DNA from 3 places in the Escherichia albertii genome. Region 2 is predicted to be linked to each of the others. Evidence: predicted binding sites of a transcription regulator. Region 2 holds the regulator's gene; each other region holds the start of a gene.

The links. The regulator LexA, encoded in region 2, represses DNA repair genes until DNA is damaged. The targets are predictions, from matches to a motif close to TNCTGTATGTACATACAGNA.
Region 1: the regulator LexA is predicted to act here: its motif matches at 2,559-2,578, upstream of PS053_RS22880 (DinI-like family protein).
Region 3: the regulator LexA is predicted to act here: its motif matches at 1,546-1,565, upstream of uvrB (excinuclease ABC subunit UvrB).

Annotation. Positions count from the first base shown of each region.
Region 1 covers NZ_CP117569.1:41,562-46,167, forward strand. Annotated here, with positions in the region: partial or broken gene PS053_RS22865 (IS3 family transposase) at 1-894, shown strand, start outside; partial or broken gene umuC (translesion error-prone DNA polymerase V subunit UmuC) at 854-1,855, opposite strand; gene umuD (translesion error-prone DNA polymerase V autoproteolytic subunit) at 1,855-2,241, opposite strand; gene PS053_RS22880 (DinI-like family protein) at 2,289-2,537, opposite strand; gene PS053_RS22885 (DUF1281 domain-containing protein) at 2,931-3,857, shown strand; gene PS053_RS22890 (hypothetical protein) at 3,854-4,096, shown strand; gene PS053_RS22895 (IS110-like element ISShdy1 family transposase) at 4,194-4,606, shown strand, end outside.
Region 2 covers NZ_CP117568.1:3,333,720-3,338,325, forward strand. Annotated here, with positions in the region: gene plsB (glycerol-3-phosphate 1-O-acyltransferase PlsB) at 1-1,808, opposite strand, end outside; gene dgkA (diacylglycerol kinase) at 1,978-2,346, shown strand; gene lexA (transcriptional repressor LexA) at 2,456-3,064, shown strand; gene dinF (MATE family efflux transporter DinF) at 3,139-4,464, shown strand; gene PS053_RS16225 (CsbD family protein) at 4,580-4,606, shown strand, end outside.
Region 3 covers NZ_CP117568.1:4,546,740-4,551,345, forward strand. Annotated here, with positions in the region: gene bioC (malonyl-ACP O-methyltransferase BioC) at 1-391, shown strand, start outside; gene bioD (dethiobiotin synthase) at 384-1,064, shown strand; gene uvrB (excinuclease ABC subunit UvrB) at 1,639-3,660, shown strand; gene yvcK (uridine diphosphate-N-acetylglucosamine-binding protein YvcK) at 3,852-4,606, opposite strand, start outside.

The DNA.
Region 1 (4,606 bases), on a different replicon from region 2:
CGCGCCCTTATTGCCCGGGGATGGGGAGTAAGCTTAGTCAGCCGTTGTCTCCGGGTGTCGCGTGCGCAGTTGCACGTAATTCTCAGACGAACCGATGACTGGAAAGATGGTCGCCGCAGCCGTCACTCAGATGATACGGATGTGCTTCTCCGTATACACCATGTTATCGGAGAGCTGCCCACGTATGGTTATCGTCGGGTATGGGCGCTGCTTCGCAGACAGGCCGAACTTGATGGTATGCCTGCGATCAATGCCAAACGGGTTTACCGGATCATGCGCCAGAATGCGCTGTTGCTTGAGCGAAAAACCGCTGTACCGCCATCGAAACGGGCACATACAGGCAAAGTGGCCGTGAAAGAAAGCAATCAACGATGGTGCTCTGACGGGTTCGAGTTCCGCTGTGATAACGGAGAAAAACTGCGAGTCACGTTCGCGCTGGACTGCTGTGACCGTGAGGCACTGCACTGGGCAGTCACTACGGGCGGCTTCGACAGTGAAACAGTACAGGACGTAATGCTGGGAGCGGTGGAACGCCGCTTCGGCAACGAGCTTCCGGCGTCTCCAGTAGAGTGGCTGACGGATAATGGTTCATGCTACCGGGCTAATGAAACACTCCAGTTTGCCCGGATGTTGGGGCTTGAACCGAAGAACACGGCGGTGCGGAGTCCGGAGAGTAACGGCATAGCAGAGAGCTTCGTGAAAACGATAAAGCGTGACTACATCAGTGTCATGCCTAAACCAGACGGGTTAACGGCAGCAAAGAACCTTGCAGAGGCGTTCGAGCATTATAACGAATGGCATCCGTATAGTGCACTGGGTTATCGCTCGCCACGGGAATATCTACGGCAGCAGGCCAGTAATGGGTTAAGTGATAACAGGTGTCTGGAAATATAGGGGCAAATCCAGTGGGCAATGGAAGCTTTTCCACAGCGGAATTGCTGTAACAGGGGGCTTTCACTGCAAAGAGTGACGTTCGTATAAATGTCGCCACCTGCCGGCAATACTGACGCTCCCCACGTAGTTTCTCTGCTGCCCGCTCCGCATACTGAACAACAGCCTGGTGCATGGCATCTTTGTCTGTGATTCGTTCACCAAAACTGCGACTACAGACAATCTGCTGTTTTGCCGGTGGTGCTTCTTCCAGGGATATGCAGGACTCGCCGTTGAGTTCGCGTACCGTACGCTCAAGAATGACGCTGAAGTTTTTCTGGATGAATGCCGTGTTAGCCTGCGCCAGCTGCAGTGCTGTGTTAATACCCAGCGCATTCAGCTTTTCCGTCAGTCTGCGTCCTACTTCCCAGACTTCACCAACAGGCTGCAGCCCCAGTAGTTTCAAGAGCCGATTACGGTTTTCTGCCGTCAGCGCAACCACACCGGAAAACTGTGGCCATTGCTTTGTTGCCCACTGTGCACTTTTGGCCAGCGTTTTTGTAGGCGCAATGCCCACCCCCATGGTGAGTCCTGTCCAGCTCTTTACCTGTTCCCTGAGCTGATGACCAAAAACCTCCGGAGAGATGCAACGGTTCACCCCCCGCAAATCAATGAACATTTTATCAATTGAGTAGGGCTCAACTACGGGAGAAAGCGACTCCAGAACAGCCATAACCCGTTGGCTCATGCTGTGGTACAGTGCATAATTGCTGGAAAATACATGTATTTTCTTCTCCAGGTGCATTTGTCTGACCTGAAACCAGGGCTGCCCCATTCTGATGCCAAGAGCTTTTGCCTCCGGGCTGCGCGCGATCACACAGCCATCGTTATTGCTGAGTACGATGACCGGTTCGTTGCGAAGGTCCGGGCGGAAAACTTTTTCACATGAGGCGTAGAAACTGTTGATATCAGCCAGTGCAAACATCAGCGTAACTCCCGCGTCCTGTGTATCACATGAGTGACAACACCAAAAATACAGATGTTTTCCGGATACAGTGTGCGGAACTCCGGGCTGTCTGAAACCGGCTCCAGTGCCGGGCGTGGGCGCAACAGCAGTCGTTTGACGGCGAACACCCCGTCGATCTCAACGATAACGATGTCCCCATGTTGTGGTTTTTCGGCCCTGTCCACTACTAGCAGATCACCATTCTGCACACCAGCCTGGTTCATCGATTCACCGCTGGCGCGCAGAAAGAAGGTGGCTGCAGGTCTGCTGATGCAATAGCTGTTCAGATCCAGTTCCTGCTCAGCATAATCAGTGGCAGGAGAAGGAAAACCGGCCTGGCAACGATCGGCAAACAACGGTCGCACTTAACTGTCATCGCCTGAAGGGGAAGCCGGACGGTGATAAACGGTACTCATGCTGCAGGCAGCCAGGTGTCGTCCTGCCAGATTTCTTCCAGCAGAGACAGGATACGTTCTTTATCCTTGTCGTTGCGGGCTCCTGTGACAGATACAGACGGGGCGCTGCTCTGGTCTATACGCAGCCAGATTTCCGGGTAGTGTGGTTTCAGACGTTGTTCGATTTCATTCTGTAGCGCCTGAAGTGTGCCTGATTTGAGGTTTTTTGTGCTCTGGCGGTCGAAAAGAATTTCAATGCGGATCATGTTCTCATCTCCCTTTTCTTTTTCTGTATTTATATACAGTATTCTAATAACTGAATCCGCACACAGTCAAATGTCATTATTGTGACTAAAAAACGCTCAATTCTCTGAGTGTGTGGCTGTATGCCTGCTGTGGACTGCTGTGTCCAGCTTATCCACAGCATTTTGCGCACGGTTCTGTGGACAAAATACCTGGTTACCCAGGCCGTGCCGGCACGTTAACCGTGCTGCATCCGATGCAAGTGTGTCGCTGTCGCCGGCCTCCTCACCCGGTCACGTTTCGTCGTTCCTCCTCCACGCGCTGCGGCTTCGGGGCCGCACCTGCATTCGTATGCGGTCGCCCGGTTACAGGTGCGGCACGGCCTGATGGAGGCCGCATGTGAGAGGAGAATTCCCATGCCAAACTGGTGCTCAAATCGTATGCATTTTTCTGGTGAACCGGCAAAGATTGCTGAGATTAAACGACTGGCCAGCGGTGCAGTCACACCGTTTTATCGCCGCGCCACAAATGAAGGTATTCAGCTGTTTCTGGCCGGAAGTGCCGGACTTCTGCAGACCACTGAAGATGTGCGGTTTGAACCATGCCCCGGACTGACGGCTGCCGGGCGTGGCGTTGTATCGCCGGAGAATATCGCGTTTACCCGCTGGCTGACATACCTGCAGGACGGTGTACTGCTGGATGAGCAAAACTGCCTGATGCTGCATGAACTCTGGCTGCAGAGCGGTACTGGCCAGCGTCGCTGGGAAGGATTACCGGATGAGGTCAGAGAAACCATCACCGTGCATTTCACCGCCAAAAGAGGTGACTGGTGTGGCTTCTGGAGTAACGAGGATGTATCGGTGTGGTGGAACCGTCTGTGTGACAATGTACTGCCGGAAAAAACCATGCCGTTTGACCTGCTGACGGTTCTGCCCACCCGCCTGGATGTTGAAGTGAATGGCTTTAACGGTGGTGTTCTGAACGGTGTTCCTTCTGCGTATCACTGGTATACGGAACAGTATGGCGTGAAGTGGCCTGTGGGGTATGAGGTGAATATCAGCAGTCAGGGAGACAACTTCATTCAGGTGGATTTCGACACGCCGTGGTGTCAGCCGGAAAGCGACGTTGTTGCAGAATTAAGCCGCCGTTTCGGCTGCACGCTGGAGCACTGGTACGCCGAACAGGGCTGCAATTTCTGTGGCTGGCAGTTGTATGAGCGCGGAGAGCTTGTTGATGTGCTGTGGGGGGAACTGGAATGGTCTTCCCCGACAGATGACGATGAGCTGCCGGAAGTCACCGGACCTGCGTGGATAGTCGACAAGGTGGCGCATTATGGCGGATGAAGTATGACGGAGACGGGCGGGCAACCGCCCGTTTCTTTTCCGGTAAAGGATGTCGCCGGGCTCCTCTTTTTACTGCGCCGGCTGACGCGGCGCGGCATAAACGCTGCCTGTGGTCAGTGTCCCGCGTCCGGCGGGCACGGGACGGGCGCTTTTACCGCTCCCGGCTGGCGTCGGTGACAGTGTACGCCAGCCCGTCGCCCTTTTCTGATGAACGCCCTTCAAGCCGCTTTCGCGAATGAAAGGGACATCTTATTCGGTCTTTACGCTGGGGAGTTACTTTGGAAGACTGCGTCAACACGATGATAAGCGTACAAAGCCATTGTTAAGGGATCCTCTATGACTGTTGTTACTGTCGGTATTGATTTAGCTAAAAATGTGTTCGCTGTGCATGGCGTTAATGCTGCAGGAAAAGCTGTTTTAGTTAAGCCTCTTGTGCGTCGGGCTAAATTGCTTGAATTGATTGCAACACTTCCAGCATGTCTGATTGGAATTGAAGCATGTACAGGTGCACATTTCTGGGCAAGAGAGTTCCAGAAAATGGGGCATACAGTTCGAATTATGGCGCCGCAACTGGTTTCTCCATACCGTATGGGTGGCCGTCATGGGAAAAATGATGCTGCAGATGCCGCTGCCATTTGTGAAGCTGTTACCCGTCCTAATATGCGGTTTGTTCCCATAAAATCAGTTGAGCAGCAAGGGCAGTTATTTGTACACAGAGCTCATCAGGGATATGTCAGTGAGAGAACAGC
Region 2 (4,606 bases):
GCTTGTTCACGCGGCAGGATGATAATGTCGCCGATGGTATCTTTCTCAACTTCAAACTTGTTCATCTGCAGCGCGTGATCAATAAGTTCACTGGCGCTGGCTGAAGGCACCGTTGAGTCCGGGGAGTAAGGTACGTTGCGCATTAAATCGAGGTAGCAGTTGAGTTGCTCAGTCAACTGTTCGCGAGTGAGTGAACGCTGACGTGATGCCAGCAACGCAGTACAGCACAGGTTCATGGCGTTCGCCGCACCTGCGTTGTTAATACGTACCATCAGATCGGCAGCAATGTTATTGACCGTCGGCGTTAGCCAGGCCGGGCGCACGGCTTCAATGGGATCAATCGATTCACGCCAGTCTGGCACGTGCTGGTTGAGATAGGTCATCAACGGCATCGGCTCACCGAAATTGACGTATCCTTGACCGAGATTACGCAGCTTGCTTAAGCCGCGCAGCATCTGCGCTAGACTTTCTTTTTCTTTCGTCGCGCCGCGCAGTTCTTTAGCGTAAGTACCCACTTCCATTACGTGCTCATAACCGATGTAGATCGGGATTAACGTAATCGGACGTGTACCGCCACGCAACATCGCCTGAATGGTCATCGACAGCGTACCGGTTTTCGGATCCAACAAACGCCCCGTACGGGAACGACCGCCTTCCACAAAATATTCCACGGAATAACCACGGCTAAACAGTTCGCCGAGATACTCACGGAAAACAGTGGAATAGAGTTTATTGCCTTTAAAAGTACGGCGAATAAAGAACGCGCCCAGACGGCGGAAAATCGGCCCGGCAGGCCAGAAGTTCAGGTTGATCCCGGCAGCGATATGCGGCGGCACCAGCCCCTGGTGATACAACACATAAGAAAGCAGCAGATAGTCCATATGGCTACGGTGACATGGCACATACACCAGCTCATGACCGTCGTGGGCCAACTGGCGAACGCGTTCGGCGTTGTGGACGTTGATGCCCTGATAAAGCCGGTTCCAGGTGAAGCCCAGAATACGGTCGGTCAGACGGATCATCTCGTAAGAGAAGTTCGCTGCAATCTCTTCCATCAGCGCAATCGCGTTCTGCTGCGCTTTTTCATGAGAGATTTTTTTGCTACGCGCTTCATCTTCTACCGCTTTAGCAATCGCGCGAGAGGAGAGCAGTTTATTAAACAGATCCTGACGGGCGGGTAAGCGCGGGCCCACGGCAGCCAGACGCTGGCGGGCAAAGTGCATACGCGCCACGCGCGCCAGTTTTTGAGCGATGGTTTTATCCGTACCGTGCTCATCAGCCATGCGGCGCAGTGAAACCGATGGCGAGAAGCGCACAAAGCTGTCACGCCCCAGCCACAGTACGGCGAAAAACTTCTGCACGCCGTTGAGCATACGCAACGGCGGATTTACTTCACCTTTTTCGCGCCCCGGCGCGCGACCAAACATCACCGATACCGGCACCATTTGCACGTCCAGATTCGGATTGCTGCGGTGCAGATCGAGATAATCGTGGAACAGCTTAATGGACTCTTCTTTCGGCGTGTAATAAGTGAAAACACGCGGCCCGCCGTGAATAAACACGTAGCGCGGCAGCAGCGTACCGTCTATTTCCAGCGGCTCTAATGGGTCAGGCAGGTCGTGCGCCAGACACTGGGCGCGCAACGTCAGCAAATCCGCTTTTGAGTTGTACGGTAAAACGTACATAATTGGACGAGAGGTATCCAGTCCAAGTTCCGGGGCAGGATCCGCCGGAATAGACTTGCTTTTTACCAGGATGCTTAATGGTAAATTCAGTAATTTGTAGTAAATTCGTGGCCAGCCGGACATAAACGATGTAAAGCCTCTGGTTAATAATGCAAATGCGCGGCAAGGATAGCAGAAAGTCATGGGAAATTCTGTGGTATCTGCCCATGTTTCGCGCGGCGTTACGCTAACCCGAATCATCGGATTTAACGGTACACTGTATTGACGCTCATAATGTAAAAAGGTTCTTTTGATGGCCAATAATACCACTGGACTCACCCGAATTATCAAAGCCGCTGGCTATTCCTGGAAAGGCTTGCGCGCAGCATGGATTAACGAAGCGGCCTTCCGTCAGGAGGGCGTTGCGGTATTGTTGGCGGTGATCATCGCCTGCTGGCTGGACGTGGACGCGATTACCCGCGTGCTGCTTATTAGCTCCGTCATGCTGGTGATGATTGTAGAAATCCTTAATAGCGCCATCGAAGCGGTGGTTGACCGTATTGGTTCCGAATACCATGAACTTTCTGGACGGGCGAAAGATATGGGGTCCGCCGCAGTGCTGATCGCAATTATCGTCGCAGTGGCAACCTGGGTCATTCTGTTATGGTCACATTTTGGATAACCCTTCCAGAATTCGATAAATCTCTGGTTTATTGTGCAGTTTATGGTTCCAAAATCACCTTTTGCTGTATATACTCACAGCATAACTGTATATACACCCAGGGGGCGGAATGAAAGCGTTAACGGCCAGGCAGCAAGAGGTGTTTGATCTCATTCGTGATCACATCAGCCAGACAGGTATGCCGCCGACGCGTGCGGAAATCGCGCAGCGTTTGGGGTTCCGTTCCCCAAACGCGGCTGAAGAACATCTGAAGGCGCTGGCGCGCAAAGGTGTTATTGAAATTGTTTCCGGCGCATCGCGCGGGATTCGTCTGTTGCAGGAAGAGGAAGAAGGGTTGCCGCTGGTCGGTCGTGTGGCAGCCGGTGAGCCGCTTCTGGCGCAGCAGCATATTGAAGGTCATTATCAGGTCGATCCATCCCTGTTTAAGCCAAATGCTGATTTCCTGCTACGCGTGAGTGGGATGTCGATGAAAGATATCGGCATTATGGATGGCGATTTGCTGGCGGTGCATAAAACCCAGGATGTGCGTAATGGGCAGGTCGTTGTTGCACGCATCGATGACGAAGTTACCGTTAAGCGTTTGAAAAAACAGGGTAATAAAGTCGAGTTGTTGCCTGAAAACAGTGAGTTTAAACCCATTGTTGTCGATCTGCGTCAGCAGAGCTTCACCATTGAAGGGCTGGCTGTTGGAGTTATTCGCAACGGCGACTGGCTGTAATCATATCTCTCTGATACCGCGATGCGTCTGGCGTCGCGGTTTGTTTTTCAACTCCGTTCATCAGGCTTGTCGGCATGGCATTCCTCACTTCATCTGATAAAGCACTCTGGCATCTCGCCTTACCCATGATTTTCTCCAATATCACCGTTCCTTTGTTAGGGCTGGTTGATACGGCAGTTATTGGTCATCTTGATAGCCCGGTGTACCTGGGCGGCGTGGCGGTTGGCGCAACGGCGACCAGCTTTCTCTTTATGCTGTTGCTGTTTTTGCGCATGAGCACTACCGGACTTACTGCGCAGGCGTATGGCGCCAAAAACCCCCTGGCATTAGCGCGTGCGCTGATGCAGCCGCTATTGCTGGCATTAGGGGCTGGGGCATTAATTATTCTACTGCGCACACCAATTATCGATCTGGCGCTGCATATTGTCGGCGGCAGTGAAGCGGTGCTGGAACAGGCGCGTCGTTTCCTTGAAATTCGCTGGCTAAGCGCGCCGGCGTCGCTGGCAAATCTGGTGTTACTCGGCTGGCTGCTTGGCGTGCAATATGCCCGTGCGCCCGTTGTCCTGTTAGTCGTTGGCAACATTCTTAACATTGCTCTGGATGTCTGGCTGGTGATGGGGCTGCATATGAATGTCCAGGGAGCTGCGTTAGCGACGGTTCTTGCTGAATACGCGACGTTGCTGATCGGTTTGCTCATGGTGCGTAAAATCCTTCATTTACGGGGGATCTCCGTCGAAATGCTGAAAAACGCCTGGCGAGGAAACTTTCGCCGTTTGCTGGCGCTTAACCGTGACATTATGTTGCGCTCGTTGTTGCTGCAACTCTGTTTTGGTGCAATCACGGTGCTTGGCGCGCGACAGGGGAGCGATATTATCGCCGTCAACGCTGTCCTGATGACGCTGCTCACTTTTACCGCTTACGCGCTGGATGGTTTCGCTTATGCTGTTGAAGCGCATTCTGGTCAGGCATACGGCGCGCGTGACGGCAGTCAGCTATTGGATGTCTGGCGGGCAGCGTGTCGTCAGGCGGGGATCGTAGCGTTGCTGTTTTCCGTGGTTTATTGGCTGTCTGGTGAACACATTATCGCGTTATTGACTTCGTTAACTCAGATCCAACAACTGGCCGATCGCTACCTTATCTGGCTGGTGATTTTGCCGCTGGTGGGCGTCTGGTGTTATCTGCTGGACGGCATGTTCATTGGCGCAACGCGCGCCGCCGAAATGCGTAATAGTATGGCGGTGGCAGCAGCCGGTTTTGCGTTCACGCTACTCACATTGCCATGGCTGGGCAATCATGGGTTATGGTTGGCATTAACTGTCTTTCTGGCGTTGCGTGGGCTTTCTCTGGCGGTTATCTGGCGGCGTCACTGGCGCAACGGCACCTGGTTTTCCGCAACATAATGGTTAAAAATTCCGAATAAATAACCCGGAGCCAGATGCCTGACTACACTTAGTCCCACGTTTAGCAGAAAAGTGAACGTACTCTTATTCACCACCTAACGATGAGGACTTGAATATGAACAAAGACGAAGTCGGTGGTAAC
Region 3 (4,606 bases), 1.2 Mb from region 2:
ATTAGGCGAGCTTTATCGGGTGATACGCCCCGGAGGCGTAGTGGCGTTTACTACTCTGGTGCAAGGCTCGTTACCCGAGTTACATCAGGCATGGCAGGCGGTAGATGAGCGAACCCATGCAAACCGCTTTTTATCGCAAGCTGACATTGAATGGACGTTGAAAGGTTTTCGTCATCAGCATCGTCTTCAACCCATCACGCTGTGGTTTGATGACGCACTCAGCGCCATGCGTTCACTGAAAGGTATTGGCGCAACGCATCTTCACGAAGGGCGCGACCCGCGAATATTAACCCGTTCCCAGCTACAGCAACTGCAACTAGCTTGGCCGCAACAACAGAGGCGATATCCTCTGACGTATTATCTTTTTATAGGAGTGATTGTTCGTGAATAAACGTTATTTTGTCACAGGAACGGATACCGAAGTGGGGAAAACTGTCGCCAGTTGCGCACTATTACAGGCTGCGCGGGCCGTTGGTTACCGGGCTGCGGGATATAAACCAGTGGCTTCTGGCAGCGAAATGACTGTCGAAGGTTTACGCAACAGTGACGCATTGGCGTTACAGCGCAACAGCAGCCGACAACTGGATTATGCCATGATAAATCCTTACACCTTCGCAGAACCTACCTCGCCGCATATTATCAGTGCGGAAGAGGGGAGACCTATTGACCCGGCGGTTATGAGTGCGGGATTGCGCACGCTGGAAAAACAGGTTGATTGGGTGCTGGTCGAGGGGGCCGGAGGTTGGTTCACACCGCTTTCTGATGCCTTTACTTTTGCCGATTGGGTTATGCAGGAACAATTGCCAGTGATACTGGTGGTAGGGGTAAAACTCGGCTGTATTAACCATGCGATGCTGACTGCACAGGCTATACAACATGCCGGACTCACTCTGGCAGGGTGGGTGGCAAACGATGTGACGCCGCCAGGTAAACGTCACGGTGAATATATGGCCACGCTCGAAGAGATGATTCCCGCCCCGTTGCTGGGAGAAATCCCCTGGCTTAAGGAAAATCCAGAAAATGCACTAACCGGAAAGTACATCAATCTCACATCATTGTTGTAGCAATAAATTTGGTTGAATTGCGAGCAAGAACGTGCCTTCGATTGCCTGTAATTTAACCAATTAAATTCTAAAAAAATCACGAAAAAAATTTTACCTTCGCATCATGTGGTTAGTGTGGGAATTGCCCAGGCGGCGGAGGATACGGGCTGCAGGCAGTTATCCACTATTCCTGTGGATAACCATGTGTATTAGAGTTAGAAAACGCGAGGCAAGCGAGAGAATACGCGGCTTGCACGCAAATTGGCGCGAAAGAAGGCTTGGGGAAATATTTGTTATTTTTTAATTAGTTAGATAAAAGCAATGGCTGTCAGAAAAGAGACTGCTTTTGCCATAAATCTGTCATCAGTCATCTTGACAAATGTTAAAAAAACCGCCGTTTTGGGGATAAACCTGCAAACCTGGAGTTTTATCTTGTCACGGAGCAAATTTTACCCACATTCGACACCTTAGTTCACGGTGTAACAGAAATATTGTGGCGTGTAACTGTTTTTTTATCCAGTATAATTTGTTGGCATTATTAAGTACGGCGAGTAAAATTACATACCTGTCCGCCCACAGCCTCAGGTAGCGACTCATGAGTAAACCGTTCAAACTGAATTCCGCTTTCAAACCTTCTGGCGATCAGCCAGAGGCGATCCGACGTCTCGAAGAGGGGCTGGAAGATGGCCTGGCGCACCAGACACTGCTCGGCGTAACTGGCTCTGGTAAAACCTTCACCATCGCTAACGTTATCGCTGATCTGCAACGTCCAACCATGGTGTTGGCGCCGAATAAAACGCTGGCGGCCCAGTTGTACGGCGAGATGAAAGAGTTTTTCCCCGAAAACGCGGTGGAATATTTCGTCTCCTATTATGACTACTATCAGCCAGAAGCCTACGTACCGAGTTCTGACACTTTCATTGAGAAAGATGCTTCGGTAAACGAACATATTGAACAGATGCGGCTTTCAGCAACCAAAGCCTTGCTGGAGCGGCGGGACGTGGTAGTGGTCGCGTCTGTTTCTGCCATCTATGGTCTGGGCGATCCCGATTCATATCTGAAGATGATGCTGCATCTGACGGTCGGCATGATTATCGATCAGCGAGCGATCCTGCGCCGCCTGGCGGAGTTGCAATATACCCGCAACGACCAGGCTTTTCAGCGCGGGACTTTCCGTGTACGTGGCGAGGTGATTGATATTTTCCCGGCGGAATCTGACGATGTTGCGCTACGTGTGGAATTGTTTGATGAAGAGGTGGAGCGACTGTCGCTTTTCGATCCGTTAACCGGGCAGGTTATCTCAACTATCGCGCGATATACCATCTACCCAAAAACACACTATGTCACTCCGCGTGAACGTATTGTGCAGGCGATGGAAGAGATCAAAGAAGAACTGGCTGACCGACGTAAAGTGCTGTTGGCGAATAACAAGCTGCTGGAAGAACAGCGTCTGACTCAACGTACCCAGTTTGATCTGGAGATGATGAACGAGTTGGGTTATTGCTCGGGCATTGAAAACTACTCACGCTTCCTCTCCGGCCGTGGACCTGGCGAACCGCCGCCGACCCTGTTTGATTATCTGCCTGCCGATGGGCTGCTGGTGGTCGATGAATCCCACGTCACCATTCCGCAGATTGGCGGTATGTATCGCGGCGACCGGGCACGTAAAGAAACCCTGGTGGAGTATGGTTTTCGCCTGCCGTCAGCGCTGGATAACCGTCCGCTGAAGTTTGAAGAGTTCGAAGCGCTGGCCCCGCAAACTATCTATGTTTCTGCGACGCCCGGCAATTACGAGCTGGAGAAATCCGGTGGTGATGTGGTAGATCAGGTGGTGCGCCCAACAGGCCTGCTCGACCCGATTATCGAAGTGCGTCCGGTAGCGACGCAGGTCGATGATCTGCTTTCGGAGATTCGCCAGCGTGCGGCGATTAATGAACGCGTCCTGGTCACGACGTTAACCAAACGGATGGCAGAAGATCTGACAGAATATCTGGAAGAACACGGCGAACGCGTGCGTTATCTTCACTCGGACATCGATACCGTCGAGCGTATGGAAATCATCCGCGATTTGCGTCTGGGCGAGTTTGATGTACTGGTGGGGATCAACTTACTGCGCGAAGGTCTGGATATGCCTGAGGTTTCGCTGGTGGCGATCCTCGATGCGGATAAAGAGGGCTTCCTGCGCTCTGAGCGTTCGCTGATTCAGACTATCGGTCGTGCGGCGCGTAACGTCAACGGTAAAGCTATTCTCTATGGCGATAAGATCACCCCGTCGATGGCGAAAGCGATCAGTGAAACCGAACGTCGTCGTGAGAAACAGCAACGCTACAACGAAGAGCACGGCATAACACCACAAGGTCTGAACAAGAAAGTGGTCGATATCCTGGCATTGGGGCAGAGCATTGCCAAAACCAAAGCGAAGGGGAGAGGTAAATCACGTGCGATTGTTGAGCCGGATAATGTGCCAATGGATATGTCGCCAAAAGCGTTGCAGCAGAAAATCCATGAGCTGGAAGCTCAGATGATGAAACACGCACAAAATCTGGAATTCGAGGAGGCTGCGCAAATTCGCGATCAACTGCATCAATTGCGAGAGTTGTTTATTGCCGCATCGTAACAGGATAGCGAAGAAGACTGATGACAAACGAAAAACAGCCTGATGCGCTACGCTTATCAGGCCTACATGATCTCTGCAATATATTGAATTTGCACGGTTTGTAGGCCGGATAAGACGTTCTCGTCGCATCCGGCATGAACAACGCGCGCTTTGTCAGCAATCTGAAGCCGGAATGTTCTTCCGGCTTTCCGTTAACCCAACGCCTGTAATGCTTTTTCCAGCGCGTTATGTAACAACTGGCGGTCATGACGATAGGGGATATCACTGGCTTCCAGTACGTCCTGAATCACTACCCTGTTGCTAACCGCAGAAACGTCCACTTTCGGCCCAACAATCACGGCGTCAATCACCTTCTTACCGACATATCGCTCCATAATCGCCAGCTTATTTTCCAGCTTTAGATTCGCTGCCGGCAAGCTTAACTCCCGCCCAAGATTACCGATATAAACCATCGGTGCTGGTGTGCGTCGTAACGCCTGCGCCATTTCCTCAAGCAACAGAATCGGCATCAGACTGGTATAAAAACTACCCGGCCCAATCAGAATCAGATCCGCCTCATTAATTGCATGTACAGCTTCACGTGTTGCGGGAACATTGGGGGTTAAGAGTAATTCCTGAATCGGCGTGGTTAACTGGTCGATATTGACCTCGCCGTAAACTTTATGTCCCTGATCATCAATCGCCATCAAATCAACAGGATGTTCCGACATCGGAATCAAATGCGCATCCACTTTCAGCAGATTACGAATCAAATTGATGGCTTCCAGAGGCCGCACGCTAAGGTGATCCAGCGCTTTTAACATTAAGTTTCCAAGGTTATGCCCGGAAAGCTCACCATTACCGCCGAAACGATATTCAAACATCGCAGAAGCGACACTAGGTTCAGTGATTAATTGATTGAGGCAGTTGCGCATATCGCCCCAGGCAATACCACCTTCTGAACGAC